DNA from 2 places in the Micromonospora lupini genome. Region 2 is predicted to be linked to the other one. Evidence: riboswitches for the same ligand, from Rfam matches in the RefSeq annotation. Region 2 holds a riboswitch; the other holds the start of a gene.
The links. Region 2 has a riboswitch for cobalamin ahead of OOJ91_RS00970 (ribonucleoside-diphosphate reductase subunit alpha). Riboswitches for the same ligand answer to the same signal wherever they lie in the genome.

Region 1 (10,602 bases), 840 kb from region 2:
TCGGGTGCTTGACCTTGGTCAGCTCGGCCACCAGGTCGGCGGCGGCGACGAGGCGCGGGTCGGCGTCCCGGCCGGTGATGACGACGTGCTGGAAGCCGGGGCGGTCGGCAAGGGTGGCGACGACCTCGTCGACGTCCACCCAGCCCCACTTCATCGGGTAGGTGAACTCGTCCAGGACGTACAGCCCGTACCGCTCGGCGGCCAGGTCGCGCTGGATCTGCCGCCAGCCCTCCAGGGCGTCGGCGGCGTGGTCGGCCTCGCCGCCGCGCTGGATCCAGGACCAGCCCTCGCCCATCTTGTGCCAGGCCACCGGCGCGCCCTGGCCGGTACGCTCGTGCACCTCGCCGAGCGCCCGGAAGGCGTTCTCCTCCCCCACCCGCCACTTGGCGCTCTTGACGAACTGGAAAACCCCGACCGGCAGGCCGGCCGTCCAGGCCCGCAACGCCAGCCCGAAGGCGGCCGTGGACTTGCCCTTCATCTGTCCGGTGTGGACGATCAGCAGTGGCCGGTGCCGCCGCTGCCGGGTCGTCAACCCGTCGGCAGGCACGTGATTCGGCTGTCCCTGCGGCATCAGGCGGCGCTCCTGTCCGGCGAGGTGGCAGGGCCGGTCGAGACCTGGGCCACGTCGTTCAGTTGGTGGTGGGGGGCTTGCAGTTGAGTTGCCAGGCGGGCGGCCAGGTGCAGGCGGACGGGGCCTGTTTCGCAGTCGACGACCACGCAGGGCGCAGCCGTCGCGGCCAGCACCTTCGCCGCTGCCGCCGCCCGGTCCAGCGGGCGGGTGCCGGCGGTGGCCCGGCCGTCGGTGACGACGAGGACCAGAGGGCGGCGCTTCGGGTCGCGCAGGCGCTCCACCCGCAGCAGATCCACGGCGGCGAGCAGGCCCTCGGCCAGCGGCGTACGCCCACCCGTCGGCAGCTCGGCCAGCCGGGTCGAGGCGGCCAGCACCGACGAGGTGGCCGGCAGCAGCGTCCGCGCACCGGCACCCCGGAAGGCGATCACCGCGACCTTGTCCCGCCGCTGGTACGCGTCGGTGAGCAGGGCGAGGACCGCGTCCTTGACGGCTGTCATCCGCTGCCGGGCGCCCATCGAGCCGCTGGCGTCCACCACGAACAGCACCAGGTTTCCCTCGCGTCCCTCGCGAACCGCCTCCCGCACGTCGTCCGGGCGCAACCGCAGCGGACCGGCCAACCGTCCCCGCAACGCCTGGTGCGGCGCGGCGGCGCGGATCGTGGCCGGCAGGTGCAACGCGCCGACCCGGCCCGCCGGCACCCGGGCGCCTGTGGTGCGCCCCCGCCCGGTGCGGGCACGCGAACGCCGGCCGGGCACGCCGTCACCGACGCCGGGCGCGGTGAGCAGCCGGGCCTTCAACCCACCCCGGGGTACGGCCGCCGGCTGGGACTCCCCGCCGCGGGTCGGGTCGTCGTCACCGGTCGCCGATTCCCGGCCCCCGCGCGGACGCGAGTTCTGCCCGTCGTCGCCCCGGTCGCCCGGCTGGCGCCGCGACCAGCCATCGTCGTCGCCCGGCTGTCGCTGCGGCCACCCGTCGGCACCGTCGGGGCCGTCGGTGCGCCCGTCTGGGCCACTGCCGTCGCGCGCCGCCGAGGGCCCGGCCGACCCGGGTGCACCCCGCTCGGCCCCGTCGCCGCTGCCGTCGCCACTCGGGCCGCCGTCACTCGGGCCGCCGTCACTCGGGCCGCCACCACTCGGGCCGCCGCCACTCGGGCCGTCACCGCCGGCCGGGCCACCGCCCTGCGGGCCCCCGTCGTCCGGGCCACCGTCGTGCGGGCCGCCGTTGTCGTCCGAGTCGTCGGGGTGCGCGTCCTGGGCGCGCTGCAACGCCTCGTCGAGGCGCTTGGAGTCCAGGCCCGGGGTGTCGAACGGGTCGCGGCGGCGGCGGTGCGGCAGGGCGAGGCGGGCGGCGACCCGGACGTCGTCGATGGTGACCCGGTCCCGGCCGTGCCACGCGGCGTGCGCGAGGGCGGTCCGTGCCGTGACGATGTCGGCGCGCATGCCGTCCACGTCGAACTCGGCGCACACCTCGGCGATCTGCCGCAGCGCGGCGTCCGGCAGGCGTACCCCGGGAAGCCTGCGGCGGGCGGCGGCCACCTGCGCGGCGATCTCCGCGTCGGCGTCGGCCCAGCGGGCGGCGAAGCCGGCCGGGTCGGCGTCGGCGGCGAGCCGGCGACGCACCACCTCGACCCGGACCGCAGGATCCCGGCTGGCGCCTACCTCGACGGTCAACCCGAAACGGTCGAGCAGCTGCGGGCGCAACTCCCCCTCCTCCGGGTTCATGGTGCCGACCAGCAGGAACCGGGCCGCGTGGCTGACCGAGACACCCTCACGCTCGACGTGGCTGCGGCCCATCGCCGCCGCGTCGAGCAGCAGGTCGACGAGGTGGTCGTGCAGCAGGTTGACCTCGTCGACGTAGAGCACCCCCCGGTGGGCGGCGGCGAGCAGACCCGGCTCGAAGGCGCGTACGCCCTCGCCGAGGGCCTTCTCCAGGTCGAGCGATCCGACGACCCGGTCCTCGGCGGCGCCGACCGGCAGCTCCACGAGCCGGGCCGGGCGGGTCTCGGTGGCGGCGTCGGCCGGATGCGGACCGTCCGGGCAGGCCGGGTCCGGCTCGGCCGGGTCACAGCCGAAGCGGCAGCCGGCGACCCGGCGCACCGGGGGTAGCAGCGCGGCGAGGGCCCGCACGGCTGTGGACTTGGCGGTCCCCTTCTCACCCCGCACGAGGACCCCGCCGATCGCCGGGGACACCGCGTTGAGCAGCAGCGCCAACCGCATGTCGGCCATGCCGAGCACCGCGCTGAACGGGTAGGTGACGCTCATGCCCGGTCCTCCAGGTCGCCCTCGCTGGCCAGGTACGTGTCCCGGAGCCGGTCCAGCGTGGCCGGCTCCGGTTTGGCCCACAGCCCCCGGTCGGCGGCCTCCAACAGACGCTCGGTGATGCCACGCAGCGCCCACGGGTTGGACTGCTCCAGGAACTCCCGGGTCGTGTCGTCGAACAGGTACGCGGCGGCCAGGTGCTCGTACATCCAGTCGTCGACCACGCCGGCGGTGGCGTCGTAGCCGAACAGGTAGTCCACGGTGGCCGCCAGCTCGAACGCGCCCTTGTAGCCGTGCCGGCGCATCGCGGCGATCCACTTCGGGTTGACCACCCGCGCCCGGAACACCCGCCGGGTCTCCTCACCCAGCGTGCGGGTCCGCACGTCGTGCGGCATGGCCGAGTCACCCACGTACGCCTGCGGTGACGAGCCGGTGAGGTGCCGGACCATCGCCACCATCCCGCCGTGGTACTGGAAGTAGTCGTCGGAGTCGACGATGTCGTGCTCCCTGGTGTCCTGGTTCTTCACCGCCACGGCGATACGGGCGAAGGAGCGCTCCATGTCGGCGCGCGCCTCACGCCCGTCCAGGCCCCGGCCGTACGCGTAGCCGCCCCACACCGCGTACACCTCGGCCAGGTCGGCGTCACTGCGCCAGGTCCGGGCGTCGATCAGCGGCAGCAGGCCCGCGCCGTACGCCCCGGGCTTGGAGCCGAAGATCCGGGCGGTGGCCCGCCGCTCGTCGCCGTGCTCGGCGAGGTCGGCGGCGACGTGCGCCCGCAGGTAGTTCTGATCGTCCGGCTCATCGAGCGCGGCGACCCGCCGCACGGCGTCGTCCAGCAGCGCCACGACGTGCGGGAACGCGTCGCGGAAGAAGCCGGAGATGCGCACGGTCACGTCGACGCGCGGGCGGCCCAGCTCGGCGGTCGGCACCACCTCGACGCCGGTGACCCGCCGGGACCGCTCGTCCCAGACCGGGCGGCAGCCCAGCAGCGCGAGCACCTCGGCGATGTCGTCGCCCTGGGTGCGCATCGCGCTGGTGCCCCACACGGTCAACCCCACCGAGCGGGGGTACGTGCCGGTGTCGGCGAGGTGCCGGGCCAGCAGCGAGTCCGCGAGGGCCACTCCGACGTCCCAGGCGTTGCGGCTCGGGATGGCCTTGGGGTCGACGGAGTAGAAGTTGCGGCCGGTGGGCAGCACGTTGACCAGGCCCCGGGTGGGTGAGCCGGACGGGCCGGGCGGCACGAACCGGCCGTCGAGCGCGCCGAGGGTGTTGGTCAGCTCGTCGGTGGTGCGCGCCAGTCGGGGCACCAGTTCGGTGGCCGCGAAGCGCAGCACGGCGGCGGCGTCCGGGATCGGCTGCCCGGTCACCTCCACGACCACCGCGTCGACGACGCCGGCATCCCAGTCCAGGGTCTCCATGCCGGTGACCAGCCGTCGCGCGAGGGCCTCGATCAGGTCGACGGCGTCGGCGGCGGTGCCGGCCGGCCCGTCGACCGCGTCGGTCAGCGCGACCGGCAGGGCGATCCGCTGCCCGGGCGACGCGAGCAACTCCTGCTCGTCGAGGCCGTACGCGGCGGCGAGGGCCTGCCGCAGGCCGGGCAGGGCGTGTTTGCCGCCCCAGATCTGAGGGGCGCGCAGCACGGCGAGCACCAGGTTGATCCGGGGCTCGCCGGTCGGCGCGTCGGCCAGGATGTGCAGCCCGTCGCGGATCTGCACGTCCTTGACCTCGCACAGGTACCCGTCGAGGTGCAGCACGAAGTCGTCGAAGTCGTCGGCGTCGGGCATCGCCTCGGCGTGCAGGTCGTGGTGCAACTCGGCGGCGCGGACGAGATCCCAGATCTGGGCCCGCACGGTGGGCACCTTGGCCGGGTCGAGCGCCTGCACGGTCGCGTACTCGTCGAGCAGTTGCTCCAGCTTGGCCAGGTCGCCGTACGTCTCGGCGCGGGCCATCGGCGGCACCAGGTGGTCGATGACCACGGCGTGCGCGCGGCGCTTGGCCTGGGTGCCCTCGCCGGGGTCGTTGACGATGAACGGGTAGACAAGCGGCAGGTCCGCGAGGACCGCGTCGGGCGCGCAGTCGGCGGCCAGGCCGAGGCCCTTGCCGGGCAGCCACTCCAGGGTGCCGTGCTTGCCCAGGTGCACCACGGCGTCCGCGCCGAAGCCGCCGTCGGTGACCGGCGCGGCCAGCCAGCGGTACGCGGCCAGATAGTGGTGACTGGGCGGCAGGTCCGGGTCGTGGTAGATGGCGATCGGGTTCTCCCCGAAGCCGCGGGGCGGTTGGATCAGCAGCACCACGTTGCCGAAGCGCAGCCCGGCGAGCACGATGTCGCCGCCCTCGGTGTACAGCTCGCCGGGCGGCTCACCCCAGTGCTCCCGCATGCGCTCGCGCAGCTCGGTCGGGACCTGGTCGAACCAGCGCCGGTACGTCTGCCCCGGTATCCGTGCCTCGGCGGCGGCCAACTGCTCCGGGGTGAGCCACTCCACGTCGTGACCACCGGCGGCGATCAGCGCGTGGATCAGCGCGTCGCCGTCCTCGGGCGGCGGCGCGTCACCCAGGTCGTAACCCGCCTCGGCGAGCGCGGCGAACAGCCGGACCGCCGAGACCGGGGTGTCCAGCCCGACGGCGTTGCCGACCCGGGAGTGCTTGGTGGGGTACGAGCTGAGGACGACGGCGACCCGCTTGTCGGCGTTGGGCACGTACCGCAGCCGGGCGTGGCGCACCGCGATGCCGGCCACCCGGGCGGCCCGCTCGGCGTCGGCGGCGTACACCGAGAGGCCGTCCGCGTCGATCCGCTTGAACGAGAACGGCACCGTGACGATCCGGCCGTCGAACTCGGGGATGGCCACCTGCATCGCCGCGTCCAACGGGGACAGCCCGGCGTCGCTGCCGGCCCACTGCTCGCGGGTGCTGGTCAGGCAGAGCGCCTGAATGACTGGCACGTCCAGGGCGGCGAGCGCGCCGACGTCCCACGCGTCCTCGTCGCCGCCCCCGGACGCGTCGGCGGCGACCGCGCCGCCGGCGGCGAGCACGGTGACCAGCAGCGCGTCACAGCGGGCGAACAGCCCGAGCGGGCCGGCGCCGGCGGTCAGGCCCCGCAGCGAGCCGCAGAAGATCGGCAGCGGGTTGCCCCCGGCCTCCCGCACGGCGTCGGCCAGGACGTCGACGAACGCGGTGTTGCCGGCGAGGGCGTGCGCCCGGTAGAAGACGATGCCCACGGTGGGCCGGTCCGGGTCGGTCGGGTGCTCGCCGTGCACCCCGTAGGCCGGGGTGGGCGCGGGCGGGGCGAACCCCTCGCCGGTGAGCAGCACGGTGTCACCGAGGAACCGGGCGAGGTGCCCGAGGTTGTCCGGCCCGCCCTCCACCAGGTACGCCAGCGCCTGGGTGACAACTCCGGACGGCACGGTGGAGACGGCCATCAGCTCCGCGTCGGGCACCGTCTCGCCGCCGAGCACGACAGTCGGCACGCCGGTGGCGAGCACCGCGGCGAGGCCGTCCGGCCACGCCTGCCGACCCCCGAGCAGGCGTACGACGGCGAGGTCGACCCCGTCGAGCAGGGCGGGCACCTCGTCGGCCGCCACCCGTGCCGGGTTGGCGAGCCGGTAGTCGGCGTCACTGGCGCGGGCGGCCAGCAGGTCGGTGTCGGCGGTGGAGAGCAGCAGAACGCGCACGGCAGGCTCCGGACGGTAACGTCGGCGCGCTCGCGGGAGCGGCCTGGCGACGTGGGATGGGCGCAGGGTTCAGCGGAGGCCGCGATCCGGCCCGCTCACCGGCGAGCGGCCGGGGACGACGGGCGGCGCGGTCCGGAACTCAGCGGTGAACGGAGTCGATGCCGATCGCGGCGACGACACGGCCGCCGTGCGGGAAACGGCAACCGCCGTCGATGATGGAGACGCCAAGCGTCATCGGGTCCTCCTCGGGTGTCCACGCCCTGGGGTACGTCCCGACGGCCGAAGTATCCTGGCTTCCGGATCGACGCTCTCCCCCGGCCTTCCAACCGCAGACACACGGCCGTGACTCGCGAGGGGGGATCGCTCCCCGGTGACAGTGGCGGGACCGCGTCGGATTCGCACCGACTTCCTTCACTGCCGTCAGGCCGCGAATGCTGCCACACCCGTCCACCGCCGGTCAACGCAGGTCCCGGCGTCGCCGGCCGCGCTCACCTGCTCCGGAGCGGCAGCGCGACGAGCCGCACGCCACGAGCCCCACGCCACGCGCCGCACGCCTTGAGTCGCACGCCACGCGCCGCACACCATGAGTCGCACGCCATGCGGCGCGTGCACACGTTGCCACGCGGAGGCTCGGCGATGCCGACGGTGCGGGGGAAGTCGACCGGCGGCAGGACGCTCCCGCAGCGGGGAGGGTGAGGGTCACTCGGCCCCTGTGGAGCTGATGTCGTAGACGACATCGCCCTAACTCTCCCTCGCTGACCCCGCTCCCTGACTCCCGCTCCCTCACCCCCGCTCCCTGACCCCGCTCCCTCACCTCCGCTCCCTGACCCCGCTCCCTCACTCCGCTCCCTGACCCCGCTCCCTCACCTCCGCTCCCTGACCCCGCTCCCTCACTCCGCTCCCTGACCCCGCTCCCTCACTCCGCTCCCTGACCCCGCTCCCTCACTCCGCTCCCTGACCCCGCTCCCTCACTCCGCTCTCTCACTCCCGCTCCCTCACCCCCCCTGACCCCCGCTCCCTCACTCCCGCTCCCTCACTCCCGCCCCTGATCCCCGCTCCCTGATCCCCGCTCCCTCACTCCCGCTCCCTCACCTCCGCTCCCTGACCCCGCTCCCTCACCTCCGCCCCCTGACTCCACTCCCTGACCTCCGCTCCTCACTCCCGCTCCCTGCCGTGAGCCCCGATCACCTTGACTCCCGCTTCCCGACTCACGCCCGCTGCCGCGAGCCCACCCGCTTCCTGACCCGCCCATCGCACCCGACACGTCCACCGCACCCGAGCCTTTCTGAGGCGCACGCCAGTCGGTCGGTTCGCTTCCACGGCGATGTCGTCAACCGCATCAACTCCAAAGGCATCGACCACCACCCGCCACCCGCAAAGGGCCGAGCGGTGCTCGCCTGCGCGCAGGGCAGCCGGCTCCGGGCGCCACCCCGATCAGCGGGCATGGCCGCTCCAGCCGATCAGCGAGCGCGGCCGCTCCAGCCGATCAGCGGGCGTGGCGCTCCAGCCGATCAGCGGGCGTGGCGCTCCGGGTGGGCGCGGTTCCACACCCGCATCCGCTCCGGGTAGCCGGTGCGGGCCGCCTCGTACAGCGGCACCGCGTGCTTGCGGGCGATGGCGCCAGCCGCGCGGGGGGTGCCGGTGCGGCGGCGGATCCACTCGCCGTCGTGGGCGATCGCCACCACGGTGGTGTCGGTCGCGGTGGTCTCCGGTTCCAGGTAGAACTCCACTCCCCGCCGGCTGGCGACGAACGCCTCCAGCGCGGCGAGGTCGTCCCGGGTGGCCTCGCGGTCCAGCTTGGTCGGGGTCGCCCCGGCGCCCCTTGACCGCCTGTTGAACCAGCTCATGCCCAGCCCCTCTCCTCGGACGCCCCTCCAGTTCAGCACCGATTCCTGGCAATACGCTGCACGCCGGGTGGGAGAAATCTGACTCGCCGGACCCGGTGGGCGGAACCCGCGGCACGTGGGCGGTGTCAGCACTGTGAGGAACCGGAGGTCTCCCTGGACGACGACGTGCTCGTCACCCGCGCTCGGGCCGGTGACCTGGAGGCGTACGACCTCCTGGTCGCCCGGCACACCGCGTCCGCGCACCGGACGGCGGTGCTGCTCGGCGCGGGCTCCGACTCCGAGGACGTCATCCAGGAGGCGTTTGTGAAGGGCTACCGCAAGCTGTCCCGTTATCGGGGAGAGTCGTCCTTCCGATCCTGGCTGCTGGCGATCGTCGCCAACGAGACCCGCAACCTGCATCGTTCCCGCACGCGCCGCGACGGCCTGGCCCTGCGGGCGGCGGCGTACCCGGCGTCGGAGGTCGTCGAGGACGACGCGGTAGGCACCGTCCTCGCCGGTGAGCGCCGCGCCGCGCTGGTGGCGGCCCTGCGTCAACTTCCGGTACGCGACCGAGAAGTGATCGTCTGCCGGTTCTTCCTCGACCTCAGCGAGGACGAGACGGTGGCGACTCTGGGTTGGCCCCGGGGCACGGTGAAGTCGCGGACCTCGCGGGCCCTGGCGAAGCTGCGCGCCCTGCTCGCCGACGAGGGGGTGCGCCATGGGTGACCCCGACCGGGGCGCGGACGGCCTCGAAGCGGAGCTGCGCGACCTGTCCGCCTGGCTGGAGACGCCCGACGCGCCGGACGTGACCGCAGGCGTACGCGCCCGCCTCGTCAGGGGCGTACCCCGGCGTCGCCGTTGGCGCTCCTTCGCCGCGGCGGCGCTCGTGGCCCTGCTGGTCGCGGCGCTCCCGCCGACGCGCGCCGCCATCGCGAACGCCGTCGGGGAGGTGCTGCGCTTCGCCGGCGTCAGCATCGCCACGTCGCCCACGCCGTCGCTGCCCGCGGGCGAGCCGTCGCCGTTGCCGTCGCAGCGGACGGTCGGGTTGGACGAGGCGCGACGGGCGGTGCGCTTCCCGATCCGGATGCCGTCCGCGCTGGGTCCACCCGAGCGGGCGTTGGTCGCCGACCCGGACGGCGCCGGCGCGCATCGGGTGGCGACGCTGCTCTACGACGGCGGCGCGCTGCGCCTCGACGCGTTCGACGGTCGCCTCGACCTGACCTTCCACAAGCAGATCGACCGACCGGAGGCGGAGTGGACGGAGGTCAACGGCAACTTCGCCATCTGGGTCGATGGTCCCCACGTGGTGTCCTACGTGGACCGTTCGGGGCAGGTCCGGCGGGAGACCGCCCGGCTCGCGGCCTCGACCCTCATCTGGGAACAGGCCGACGTGACCTACCGCCTGGAGGGTGCGCTCACCAGGGCCGAGGCGCTCGAGATCGCCCGGTCGCTCCCCTGACGACCTTGCGGACGGTTGCCGGAAGGCGGCCAGATGCTCAGAGCGGCAGCAGGTCGAGCCGCTGGACGACCTGCAACGCTTCGGCCGCGCGGCCCTGTACGCGCAACAGGACGACCAACCGCTGCCAGGAGTCGTGGGCCTCCCGGTACTGCCCGAGGCTCTCGTGCAGCCCACCCAGGCTGTTTAGGCAGTCCGCCTCACCCCGGGTGTTGCCGACCTCGTGGTAGACCGCAAGCGCCTGCCGGTAGTAGGCCAACGCCGAGTGCTGCTGACCGGTGCCGTGCGCGATCAGGCCAAGGCTGTGCAGCGTGTCGGCTTCACCGTCGGGATGCCCGTGCTGCCGAAACAGGGTCAGGGCGCGCGTGCAACTGTCCTGCGCCTCTTCGTAGCGTTCCAACTGGGCGCACTCCCAGCCGACCGCGTTGAGCGCCCGGGCTATCTCCACCGTGTCGGCGAGATCCTGGAACTCGGCCAACGCCTCACGGGAGTGCAGCAGCGCCTGTCGAAGGTCTCCAGCGTGATCTGCGGCGACACCCAGCGCGTAGTGACACCGTGCCAGCTCGGCGGCGTCGCCGGCCTCGTGGGCACGGTCGACGGCCAGCCGCAGATGACGCAAACCCTCCTCCTGCTCGCCATTCTGGCTGTGGGCCTGACCCAGATAGCGGTGCGCCATGGCTCGTGCCGAGATGCTCGCCCCCTGCTCGGCGGCGGCCAGGCCCATTCGCCACACGGCCAACTGTTCGACGGCCTGGCGACGTCGGGCGTGGAACGTGACCAACGTCCGGGCCAGTTGCCACACCTGGGGAAACCACAGCCGTTG
Region 2 (10,602 bases):
GCGGTCGAGAATGTACTCCCGCCGGGTCTTCATGGCGACGTTCGCCGTGAACAGCAGCGGGTAGATCGTCGCGAGCGCGAGGAGCCCCATCGGGATCACGAGCAGCCATCTGCCCAGTCGGACGCGGGACATCAGTCTTCCCTCCCCGCTCGTCGGAGCAGCTTGAGTTGCAACAGCCCGACGACGAGCATGATGACGAAGAGGACGGTGGACGCGGCCGACGCGAGCGCCGGCCTGTTCATCTGCCCCTGCTGGATCCAGATGTAGTACTCCGGCAGGTACGTCGAGCCCTCCGGGCCGCCACTGGTCATGACGTAGAGCAGGCCGAACATGGACGTCAGCATCCCGATCATCGTGGTCACGAAGACGAACTGGATGGTGCGGGAGAGGCTGGGGATGATCACGTGCCAGATGACCTGGGTCAGGGACGCGCCATCCACCCGCGCGGCGTCAAGCAGCGCGGAGTCCAGGGTCGCGAAGCCCGCGAGGAACACGACCAGGGCCATGCCGAAGGTCGCCCACACGTGCACGCCGACGACCGCGAACATGGCGACGTCCGGGTCACCGAGCCAGTCCACCGGGCCGATGCCCACCGCGCCGAGGATGCTGTTGACCGGGCCGTCGAACGAGAGCAACAGGTTGAAGATCGCGCCGACGATGACCGGCGACAGCACGGCCGGGAAGAAGTAGACGCTGCGGTAGAACCGGTGGCCGGGGACGCGCAGGTAGATGAAGGTGGCGAGCAGACCCGGGATGGCCACCGCCACCGGCAGGAGCAGCACCAGCAGTCCCACGTTGCGCAGGGCGCCCTGGAACAGCGGGTCCTGCAACAGGTCGACGTAGTTGTCGAAGCCGACCATCGCCCCGTCGCGGTCGCCGTCGCCGGTGAAGGAGAAGTTGACGCCGAGCAGCAGCGGGTACAGCCGCAACAGCACGAGGATCAGGACGGCCGGCGCGACAAGCACGAAGGGCGCGAGCATCTCGGCGCGACGGCCGCCGGCGACGCGCCGGGGAACGGCACGGTCGCGAGACGTCGGTGGCACGGGCGGGACCCCGCCGGCCCGCTCGGCCGAGGCCGAGCGGACCGACGGGAGCGACTTACCAATCGACACGAGATCAGCCCGCCGTGTCCGCGGCGGCCATCTGCTTCACGACGTCGTCGACACTGATCGAACCGCTGAGCAGCTGCTGGGAGAGCCTGCCCATCAGGTCGAGCGCCTTCGAGGAGAGCGCCACGTGCGGCGCCGGCTTGCCGGTCTTGAGCGCGCCGACGATCGTGGTCACGGCCGGCCCCGACTGCGACACGTCGATTGTCGTGTCGGCGGTGATCGCGCCGGCGTTGGCGTAGAACGCCTTCAGGGCGTCGGTGGAGGTCAGCGAGCGCACCAGGTCGGCGGCCACCTTCGGGTCCTTGGTCCACTTGGCGACCGCGTAACCGATACCACCGTCGTACGGCAGGCTCGGGGTGGCGCCGCTGGTCACCGTCGGGGCCATCATCACGCCGAGCTTCTCCGGCGTGATGAACTCGTTGAAGTCCTTCCAGTGCCCGATGTCCGACATCAGACCGATGATGTGGGCGGCCTTACCGGACTGGAAGACGGCGAAGGCGTCGTTGAACATCGCGGTGGAGTTGGCCCCGTCGTTGTTCAGCTTCGCGGTGCCGGTCTCCTTCCACAGCTCGAAGATCTTCTTCACGTTCGGCGAGTTCCAGTCGCGCTTGCCGGCGATCCAGTTGTCGTACTCCTGCGGGGTGAGGACTCCCGACGCCATGGCCGACAGGAAGAACTGGATGCCGATGCCCTCCTTGTTGCCCTGGGCGAAGCACTTGGCACCTGTCTTCTGGGTGATGGTGGCGCAGTTGGCGACGAACTCCTGCCACGTCGTGGCCGGCTTCGCCGGGTCGAGGCCGGCCCGCTCGTAGAGCGCCTTGTTGTAGTAGATCGGGTGGCCCTGCAGGGTCACCGGAGCGGCGTAGGTCTTGCCGCCCTTGGCGAACGCCTCCCAGCCGGCCAGCCGCTGCCGGTCCTCGCCCACGTACTCGTCGAGCGGCTGGAGCGAGTCCACCCGGTCGCGGATCTGGCCACCACCGTTGAACAGGATGACGTCCGGACCCTTGCCCGACTGGATGGCCGCACCAAGCAACGTGTAGTACTGGTCGAACGGCTGGGCCACAAATTCGACCTCGACGTCCTTATGCTTCTTGGCGAAGTCGGCCTTGGCCTTCTCCACGTACTGCGCGGAGCTGGCCTCGCCGGACTTCCAGTCCCAGACGACCAGCTTCTTGTCCGAGCCTCCGGACGATGAACCCGAACCTGTCGCGCTTCCACAGCCGGTCAGGGCCAGCCCGGCAACGAGGACCGCGGCCCACACTGCTCGTTGCTTCATCGTTGCTCACCTTCATATGGGGAGTGGCCGAGGACCGGCCGTCGATGCAAGATTGACGAGAACGTAACTCGTATGACGTCTGACGTCAACGGTTGCCCGTACACTGGGGCGGACTCGTGGGCCCGCTCCCGCGGCTACGCGGAGGTGAACGTGACGACATCGAACCAGTCGACCGTCAACGGCACGGCGGCACCGACCTGGGCCCGTCGCCCGACAAACCTGGCTCAAGCGATCACCGCCGAGCTGGTGACCCGGATCGTGCGGGGAGTGCACCCCTCGGGCACCCCGCTACCCCCCGAGCCGGTGCTCTGCGAGACCTTCTCGGTGAGCCGGACGGTCATCCGGGAAGCGGTGAAGATCCTCCAGGAGAAGGGGCTCGTGCAGGTCCGCCAGGGCAGTGGCACGCTTGTCACCTCGCCCTCGGCGTGGGACATGCTCGACGAGCTCGTCCTCGCGGCGACCATCGCCGTGGACGACACCCTGGCGATCCTCGACGATCTGGTGGTCACCCGACGGGTGCTGGAGTCCGACATGGCCAACGTGGCCGCCCGACTCGCCGATGAGGAGACCATCGATCGGCTGCGTGCCCAGGTGGACCGGATGGACGAGCTGGTGGACGACCACGTCACCTACCACGAGCACGACCGCGCCTTCCACGACACGGTGATGCAGGCGTCCGGCAACCGCATCGCCCGGGGTGTCGTCCGGTCCCTGGAGAGCCAGGTCGTCAACACGGCGCGATACATGGGCAAGACCGAACGGGCCCTGTGCGTGGCGTCGAACCAGGGGCACCGACGCATCTTCGAGCGCATCGCCGCCCACGACCCCGACGGCGCGGCACAGGCGATGTTCACGCACATCACCGAGGCGTGGCTCGTCCGGCGCAGCGGGCCGGGCAGCCCGACGCGGCTGCAGCGCTGACGACCGGCGCCGCAGCACTGACGACCTGGCCACGAGTCCCGCGCGACCCGGCTCCGACGGGCCCGTGACGGCGGCACGGAAATCCAGGCTCGTCCATCGCTTGAGAATGTTAGCGATAACAGACTACCCTCAGGCCGCAGAGGCGAAGGGCACGCTTCACCGCTCCACTCGATCCGCCGAGGTCGATGGAGTCGCGCATGACCAACGCCCGCTGGTGGGTGTCCGGGCCTCCCTCAGGGACGTTGACCACCGCCGTCGAACAACGGCGGGCCGCCGCGCGCGGGAGCCATGGTGGACACCCGATGCCTGCCGCCGTTCCCGCGGCACGGCCACCACCGAGGTCCCGAAGCGACATGCAACGACACGCGGCGCCCCGCCGGTGAGACCGGCGGACCGTGCCCGCCCGTCGTGACCCACCCTGGAGGTACCGATGCACCCCACACCGCCACCACGGACGAAGAACCGGCTCCGACGCGGCATCGCCTGGCTCGTGAGCGTGCTGCTCATCTCGACGCTGGCGCCGGCCACGGCCGCCCACGCGGACAACCCAATCGTTCAGCACATCTACACCGCCGACCCGGCTCCGCTAGTGCACGACGGACGGGTCTACCTCTACACCGGCCACGACGAGGACGGCTCGACGTACTTCACCATGAAGGACTGGCGGGTGTGGTCGTCGGCCGACATGGTCAACTGGACCGACCACGGCTCACCCCTGAGCCTCAACACCTTCAGCTGGGCGAGCGCCAACGCGTGGGCCGGCCAGGTCGTCGCCCGCAACGGCAAGTTCTACTGGTACGTGCCGGTGACCGCCCGGGCGACCAACTCGATGGCCATCGGCGTCGCGGTCGCCGACAGCCCGACCGGGCCGTTCCGGGACGCCATCGGCCGCCCGCTCGTGGGCAACGGAGAGATCGACCCCACCGTCTTCATCGACGACGACGGCCAGGCGTACCTGTACTGGGGCAACCCGAACCTGTGGTACGTCCGGCTGAACGCGGACATGATCTCCTACAGCGGCAGCGCCACCAAGATTCCGCTCACCACCGCCGGGTTCGGCACCCGGACGGGGAACGCGAGCCGGCCGACCCTCTACGAAGAGGGCCCGTGGGTCTACAAGCGCAACGGCATCTACTACAACGTGTTCGCGGCGGAGTGCTGCTCCGAGTTCATCGGTTACTCGACCGCGACCGGCCCGACCGGACCCTGGACCTACCGAGGGACTGTCATGCCCCGCCAGGGTGCCAGCTTCACCAACCACCCCGGAGTCATCGACTTCAACGGCGGCTCGTACCTCTTCTACCACAACGGAGCGTTGCCCGGCGGCAGCGGCTACACCCGTTCGGTGGCCGTGGAGAAGTTCACCTACAACACCAACGGCACCATCCCGACGATCACCATGACCACGACGGGCGCCCCCCAGATCGGCACCCTGAACCCGTACGGGCGGCAGGAGGCCGAGACCATCGCCTGGGGCTCCGGCATCGAGACCGAGCCGGCCAGCGAGGGCGGGATGAACGTCGGGTGGATCGAGAACGGGGACTACATCAAGGTCAAGGGCGTGGGCTTCGGTACGGGCGCGACGTCCTTCTCGGCCCGGGTCGCGTCGGCCACGTCCGGTGGCACGATCGAACTGCGCCTCGGTAGCCCCACCGGCACGAGGGTGGGCAGTTGCGCGGTGCCGGGCACCGGCGGGTGGCAGACCTGGCAGACCGTCTCCTGCCCGGTCAGCGGCGCGTCCGGGACCCAGGACCTGTACCTGCGCTTCACCGGCGGCAGCGGCAACCTGTTCAACCTCAACTGGTGGCAGTTCCAGGCCGGCGGCACCACGACGCCCACGCCGACCCCCACCGCGACCTCGACGCCCACCCCGACGCCGACGCCGACCCCGACGCCCACCCCGACGCCCACTCCGACGTCCACCCCCACCCCGACGCCGACCGTCCCGGGTGGGCAGTCCTGTGCGGTGACCAACACAGTTGTCAACACGTGGCAGGGCGGATTCGAGGGGCGGCTGACGGTCACCAACTCCGGGGCCTCGGCGCTGAGCGGGTGGCGGGTCACCTTCACCCTCCCCAGCGGCCAGACGGTGTCGCAGGTCTGGAACGGCGCCCTCACCCAGACGGGCACCCAGGTGACCGTCGCGAACGCCGCCTACAACGGGCAGCTCGCGCCGGGAACGTCGACCACCGCGGGCTACCTGAGCACGAGCGCCACCAGCAGTCCTCCGACCATCACCCCGACCTGCTCCCCCGCCTGACAGTCACCCCACCCCAAGAACACCCCCACCCCACCCCCACCTCGCCCGCCGCCGACGTTGATCATGAAGTTGGTGCCCCTGATACGCCGATAGGGGAGCAACAACCTCCTGGTCGACGGGGTGGGGAGGGGGTGGGGTGGGGGTCCTCCTAGAAGTCGTCGTCGAAGGCCACAGTCCCGGTCACCCCCACCTGGTACGCCGACACCCGCCGCTCGAAGAAGTTGGACAGCTCCTGCACGTCCTGCAACTCCATGAAGGCGAACGGATTGGCGGACCCGTAGTGCGGGGCGATCCCGAGCTGGGCGAGACGTCGGTCGGCGACGTGCTGGAGGTACTCCCGCATGTCCGCGAGGGTGAGACCGGGCACGCCCTGGCCCACCAGGTCCTCGGCGAACTGGACCTCGCACTCGACGGCCTCGGTGAGCATCTGACGGACCTGGTCGGCGAGATCGTCGTCGAACAGGTCGGGCTCCTCGGCGCGCACGGTGTCCACCACGTCGAACGCGAACGCCATGTGCATGGACTCGTCGCGGAAGACCCAGTTGGTGCCGGAGGCCAGGCCGTGCAGCAGGCCGCGGGAGCGCAGGAAGTAGACGTACGCGAACGCGCCGTAGAAGAACAATCCCTCGATGCAGGCGGCGAAGCAGATGAGGTTGAGCAGGAACGCGCGCCTGTCGTCGGAGGTCCGCAGCTCTCGCAACTCCCCCAGTGAGTCGATCCAGCGGAAGCAGAACTCGGCCTTGCGGCGGATCGAGGGAATGTTCTCGATGGCGGCGAAGGCGGCGAACCGCTCGGTCTCGTCGGGCACGTACGTGTCGAGCAGGTTGAGGTAGAACTGGACGTGCACGGCCTCCTCGAACAGCTGCCGGGACAGGTAGAGGCGGCCCTCGGGGCTGTTGACGTGCTGGTAGAGGTTGAGCACCAGGTTGTTGGCGACGATCGTGTCGCCGGTGGCGAAGAACGCCACCAGGCGGCTGACCAGGTGCCGCTCGGCCGGCGACAGCTTGTCCAGGTCGGCGAGGTCGGCGTGCAGGTCGACCTCCTCGACCGTCCAGGTGTTGCGGATCGCGGCGCGGAACCGGTCGAAGAAGTGCGGGTAGCGCATCGGGCGGAGGGTGAGGTCCATCCCGGGGTCGAGCAGCATGTGCGTGGTCCTCGTGTCGGTAGTGGTGTCGGGAGCGGTCACTGGCACGCCTCGCACGACTCGGGGTTCTCCAGCGAGCAGGCGAGCGACTCGGCGTCGACGGCGACGGCGAGGGGTGCGACGGCGACGGGTGCGACGGCGCTGACGGTGGCCTGCTGGATGCGCGTGGCGGGGCGCGAGCGTAGGTAGTAGGTGGTCTTCAGCCCGGTCTTCCAGGCGTACAGGTACATCGAGGAGAGCTTGCCGATAGTGGGCGAGGCAAGGAACAGGTTCAGCGACTGGGACTGGTCGATGAACGGCGCGCGGGCGGCCGCCAGGTCGATGAGCGCCCGCTGCGGCAACTCCCACGCGGTGCGGAACAGCTCCCGCACGTCGGCCGGCAGCTCGGTGACGTCCTGCACCGACCCCTCCGCGCGCCGGATCGCCGAACGGATCTGCTCGGTCCACAGGCCACGTGCCTTCAACTCGCGGACCAGGGCCGTGTTGACCTGCAAGAACTCCCCGGACAGGGTCTCGCGCTTGAACAGGTTGGACACCTGCGGCTCGACGCACTCGTAACAGCCGGCGATCGAGGCGATCGTCGCGGTCGGCGCGACCGCCACCAGCAGGGAGTTGCGCAGCCCGTACGCCCCGACCCGCTGGCGCAGCGCGGCCCAGCGTGCGGTCTGCGTACCGTCGACACCCCACAGGTCGGGCTGGAGCTGGCCCCGCGCGGCCCGGGTCTGCGCGTACGCCGGATGCGCGCCGAAGTCGCGCGCCAGGTCGGCGGAGGTCTCCAGCGCGGTCAGGTACAGCTCCTCGCTGATCCGGGTGGACAACTCTCGCGCGGCCGGCGAGTCGAACGGCAGCCGCAGCGCGAAGAACACGTCCTGAAGGCCCATCAGCCCGAGACCGACAGGCCGCCAACGGGGGTTGCTCGCCGCCGCCTGCGGTGTCGGGTAGTAGTTGATGTCGATGACCCGGTCGAGGAACGTCACCGCCGTCCGGACGGTGGCGCGCAGGCGCTCCCAGTCGATGCCGCCGTCGGCGACGTGGGCGGCGACGTTCACCGAGCCGAGGTTGCACACGGCGGTCTCGGCGTCGCTGGACACCTCGATGATCTCGGTGCACAGGTTGGACAGGTGCACCACGTTGCCCGGCTCGGCGGTCTGGTTGCACAGCCGGTTGGCCGCGTCCTTGAACGTCATCCAGCCGTTGCCGGTCTGGGCCAGGGTTCGCATCATCTTGCCGTACAGCTCCCGCGCCGGCAGTTGTCGCACGTAGCGGCCCTGCGCCTCGGCGGCCCGGTACGCGGCGTCGAACCGCTCCCCCCACAGGTCGGGCAGCTCGGGCACCTCGTCCGGGTCGAACAGCGACCACACCTCGTCGGCCTCGACCCGCCGCATGAACTCGTCCGGGATCCAGTTGGCAAGGTTCAGGTTGTGCGTACGCCGGGCGTCCTCGCCGGTGTTGTCCCGCAGTTGCAGGAACTCCTCGATGTCCGGATGCCACGGCTCCAGGTAGACGCAGGCGGCGCCCTTGCGCCGGCCACCCTGGTTGACCGCCGCCACGCTCGCGTCCAGGGTGCGCAGCCACGGCACGATCCCGTTTGACTGCCCGTTCGTGCCGCGGATCAGCGCGCCCCGGGAGCGGACCCGGGAGTACGCGAGGCCGATGCCGCCGGCGAACTTGGACAGGTTGGCGACCTGGGCGTAGCGCTGGTAGATCGAGTCCAGTTCGTCGCGCGGCGAGTCGACGAGGTAGCACGAGGACATCTGGGTGTGCCGGGTGCCGGAGTTGAACAGCGTCGGCGAGCTGGGCAGGTAGGCCAGGCTGGACATGAGCCGGTAGAAGTCCACAGCCTCGTCCGGCGTACGGGACAGACCGCAGGCCACCCGCAGCAGCCAGTACTGCGGGGTCTCCAGCACCAATCGGCTGGTGGGGTGGCGCAGCAGGTACCTGTCGTAGACCGTGCGCAGGCCGAAGTACTCGAATCGGCGGTCGCCGTCCCGGTCGATCGCGTGGTCGAGGGTCGCGGCGTGCGCGGCGACGAACGCGGCGGTGTCGTCACCGATCAGGCCCTCGGCGTGGCCCGCCCGGATCGCCGCGCTGAACGAGGTGACGCCCTGCCGGCGTACCTCCCGCTCGATGTGGCTGGCCAGCAGCCGGGCGGCGAGGCGCGAGTACTGCGGCTCCGTACCGATCATCTCGGCCGCGGTCTGGATGGTCAGCCGGTCCCGTTCGGCAGTCGTCGCGCCGTCGTACAGGCCGCTGATCGTGCGGGTCGCCACCCGCAGCGGGTCGACGTCGGGCAGGTCGTCGGCCCAGCGCTCGACAGTGGCGACGAGCGTGCGCACGTCCGCCGGTTCGCTGCCGCCGTCGCGTTCGCGGACCTGCGACGGCGTACGCCGGAGGGCCGTGTCGCCGCCGGCCGGGGTCACCTCGGTAACTGTCACCACTCACTCCTCGCGAGCTTGAGGACCTGAAGGCCCTCGGCGCGAGGAGGCCGACACCGGCGGACGCCACGCCGACGGGGCGCGGATCCGGAAGGCGTCGGCCGTCCCACGCGGCCTCGGACCACCGCCCACCCGGATGCGGGTACGCGGCGCGCTGGCAGGTCTTCGGACTCGCGGGCACGACCGGGGTCGCCCGGTCACCTACCGGCCGTCGCTTCCCAGGCCAGATGGCGGCCCAGTGCTGATGACGGCTGTCGTTCCCACTCACCGCTGCGGGGCAGTCCCGGACTTCCACCGGGTTCCCTCTTGCGTCGGCCACCCTGGGTTGAGTGACCGAACCAGCTGCGGTCGACACCATATATAGGGGCGACCACGTTTGTCACACCCCACATGTCGGGGCCGGGCGTGTCGCGCTCATCCGTGACGGCAGTCGTCGATCCGCCGGCGCGCGCAGGCGAGCGAGCGTCGGCGGCGTCGTGATCGGACCCCGCCGCCGGCTTGACCGAGGAGAACCGGCACCGATACGGTCGACCCACTATCTGCGGCGACGCGAGGGAAGCCGGTGAGAATCCGGCGCGGTCGCGCCACTGTGAGCGGTCCCCGACCCCGGGGGCCGCGAGCCAGGACGCTCGGTCGTCCGCAGCCTTGCGATGGGGACGCGTCATCCCCGAGGAGGTTCGTGCACGCATGTCCAGTTCCACGTCCAGCCAGCCGCTGGTGCACCCCGCTGCCCCGACCCGTCTCCTGTGGACGGTCCTGGCCACCGTCGCCGTGCTCACCCTGCTGGCCTATCTCGTCGCCTTCGACCAGGGCGCGGTCTCGCGCAGCGGGATGTACCTGCACGAGCTGATGCACGACGGCCGGCACCTGCTCGGTGTCCCGTGCCACTGAGCGGCGCCGGCACCGCACCCACGTTCGTCACGGTTCTCCTGCGCGGGCTGCTCGCCGGCCTGGTGGCCGGCCTGCTCGCGGGAACGTTCGCCTACGTCGTCGGCGAACCACACGTCGAGGCGGCCATCGCCATCGAGGAGGCGGCGTCACACGCCGAACCCGCCACCGGCGGGCACCAGCACGACGAGGAAGCCCTGGTCAGCAGGAACGGCCAGCGTGGTGGGTTGTTCCTGGCCACCGCGCTGTTCGGCACCGCGATGGGTGGCCTGCTGGCCACGGCGTACGTCCTGCTGAACCGGCGGCGGCGGACTGTTGACGACGGGCGGTCCGGGCTGCTGCTGGCCGGCGGCGCGCTGCTCGGCGCGGTGATCGTGCCGTTCCTCAAGTACCCGCCGAACCCTCCGGCCGTCGGCGACCCGGCCACCATCAACCAGCGCACGGTCACCTACCTGCTGCTGGTGGTTCTCGGGCTGGTGGCGGTCTGGTCCGGTGCGCTGGGCTACCGGTCGGTCGGCGCACAGGCGCCGGTGTGGCAACGCGCCGCGGCGGCGGTCGGCGGTTTCCTG

Region 1: linked by a shared signal. The riboswitch ahead of cobN (cobaltochelatase subunit CobN) and the one ahead of OOJ91_RS00970 (ribonucleoside-diphosphate reductase subunit alpha) in region 2 are both predicted to bind cobalamin.

The regions. Positions count from the first base shown of each region.
Region 1 covers NZ_JAPENL010000001.1:1,062,304-1,072,905, forward strand. Annotated here, with positions in the region: gene cobO (cob(I)yrinic acid a,c-diamide adenosyltransferase) at 1-571, opposite strand, end outside; gene OOJ91_RS04935 (VWA domain-containing protein) at 571-2,832, opposite strand; gene cobN (cobaltochelatase subunit CobN) at 2,829-6,497, opposite strand; cobalamin riboswitch at 6,758-6,934, opposite strand; gene OOJ91_RS04945 (hypothetical protein) at 8,009-8,344, opposite strand; gene OOJ91_RS04950 (RNA polymerase sigma factor) at 8,510-9,049, shown strand; gene OOJ91_RS04955 (hypothetical protein) at 9,042-9,782, shown strand; gene OOJ91_RS04960 (ATP-binding protein) at 9,820-10,602, opposite strand, start outside.
Region 2 covers NZ_JAPENL010000001.1:221,395-231,996, reverse strand. Annotated here, with positions in the region: gene OOJ91_RS01000 (carbohydrate ABC transporter permease) at 1-132, opposite strand, end outside; gene OOJ91_RS00995 (carbohydrate ABC transporter permease) at 132-1,043, opposite strand; gene OOJ91_RS00990 (ABC transporter substrate-binding protein) at 1,117-2,385, opposite strand; gene OOJ91_RS00985 (FadR/GntR family transcriptional regulator) at 2,536-3,306, shown strand; gene OOJ91_RS00980 (family 43 glycosylhydrolase) at 3,737-5,566, shown strand; gene OOJ91_RS00975 (ribonucleotide-diphosphate reductase subunit beta) at 5,715-6,710, opposite strand; gene OOJ91_RS00970 (ribonucleoside-diphosphate reductase subunit alpha) at 6,749-9,130, opposite strand; cobalamin riboswitch at 9,285-9,503, opposite strand; cobalamin riboswitch at 9,657-9,797, shown strand; gene OOJ91_RS00965 (CbtB domain-containing protein) at 9,833-10,036, shown strand; gene OOJ91_RS00960 (CbtA family protein) at 10,027-10,602, shown strand, end outside.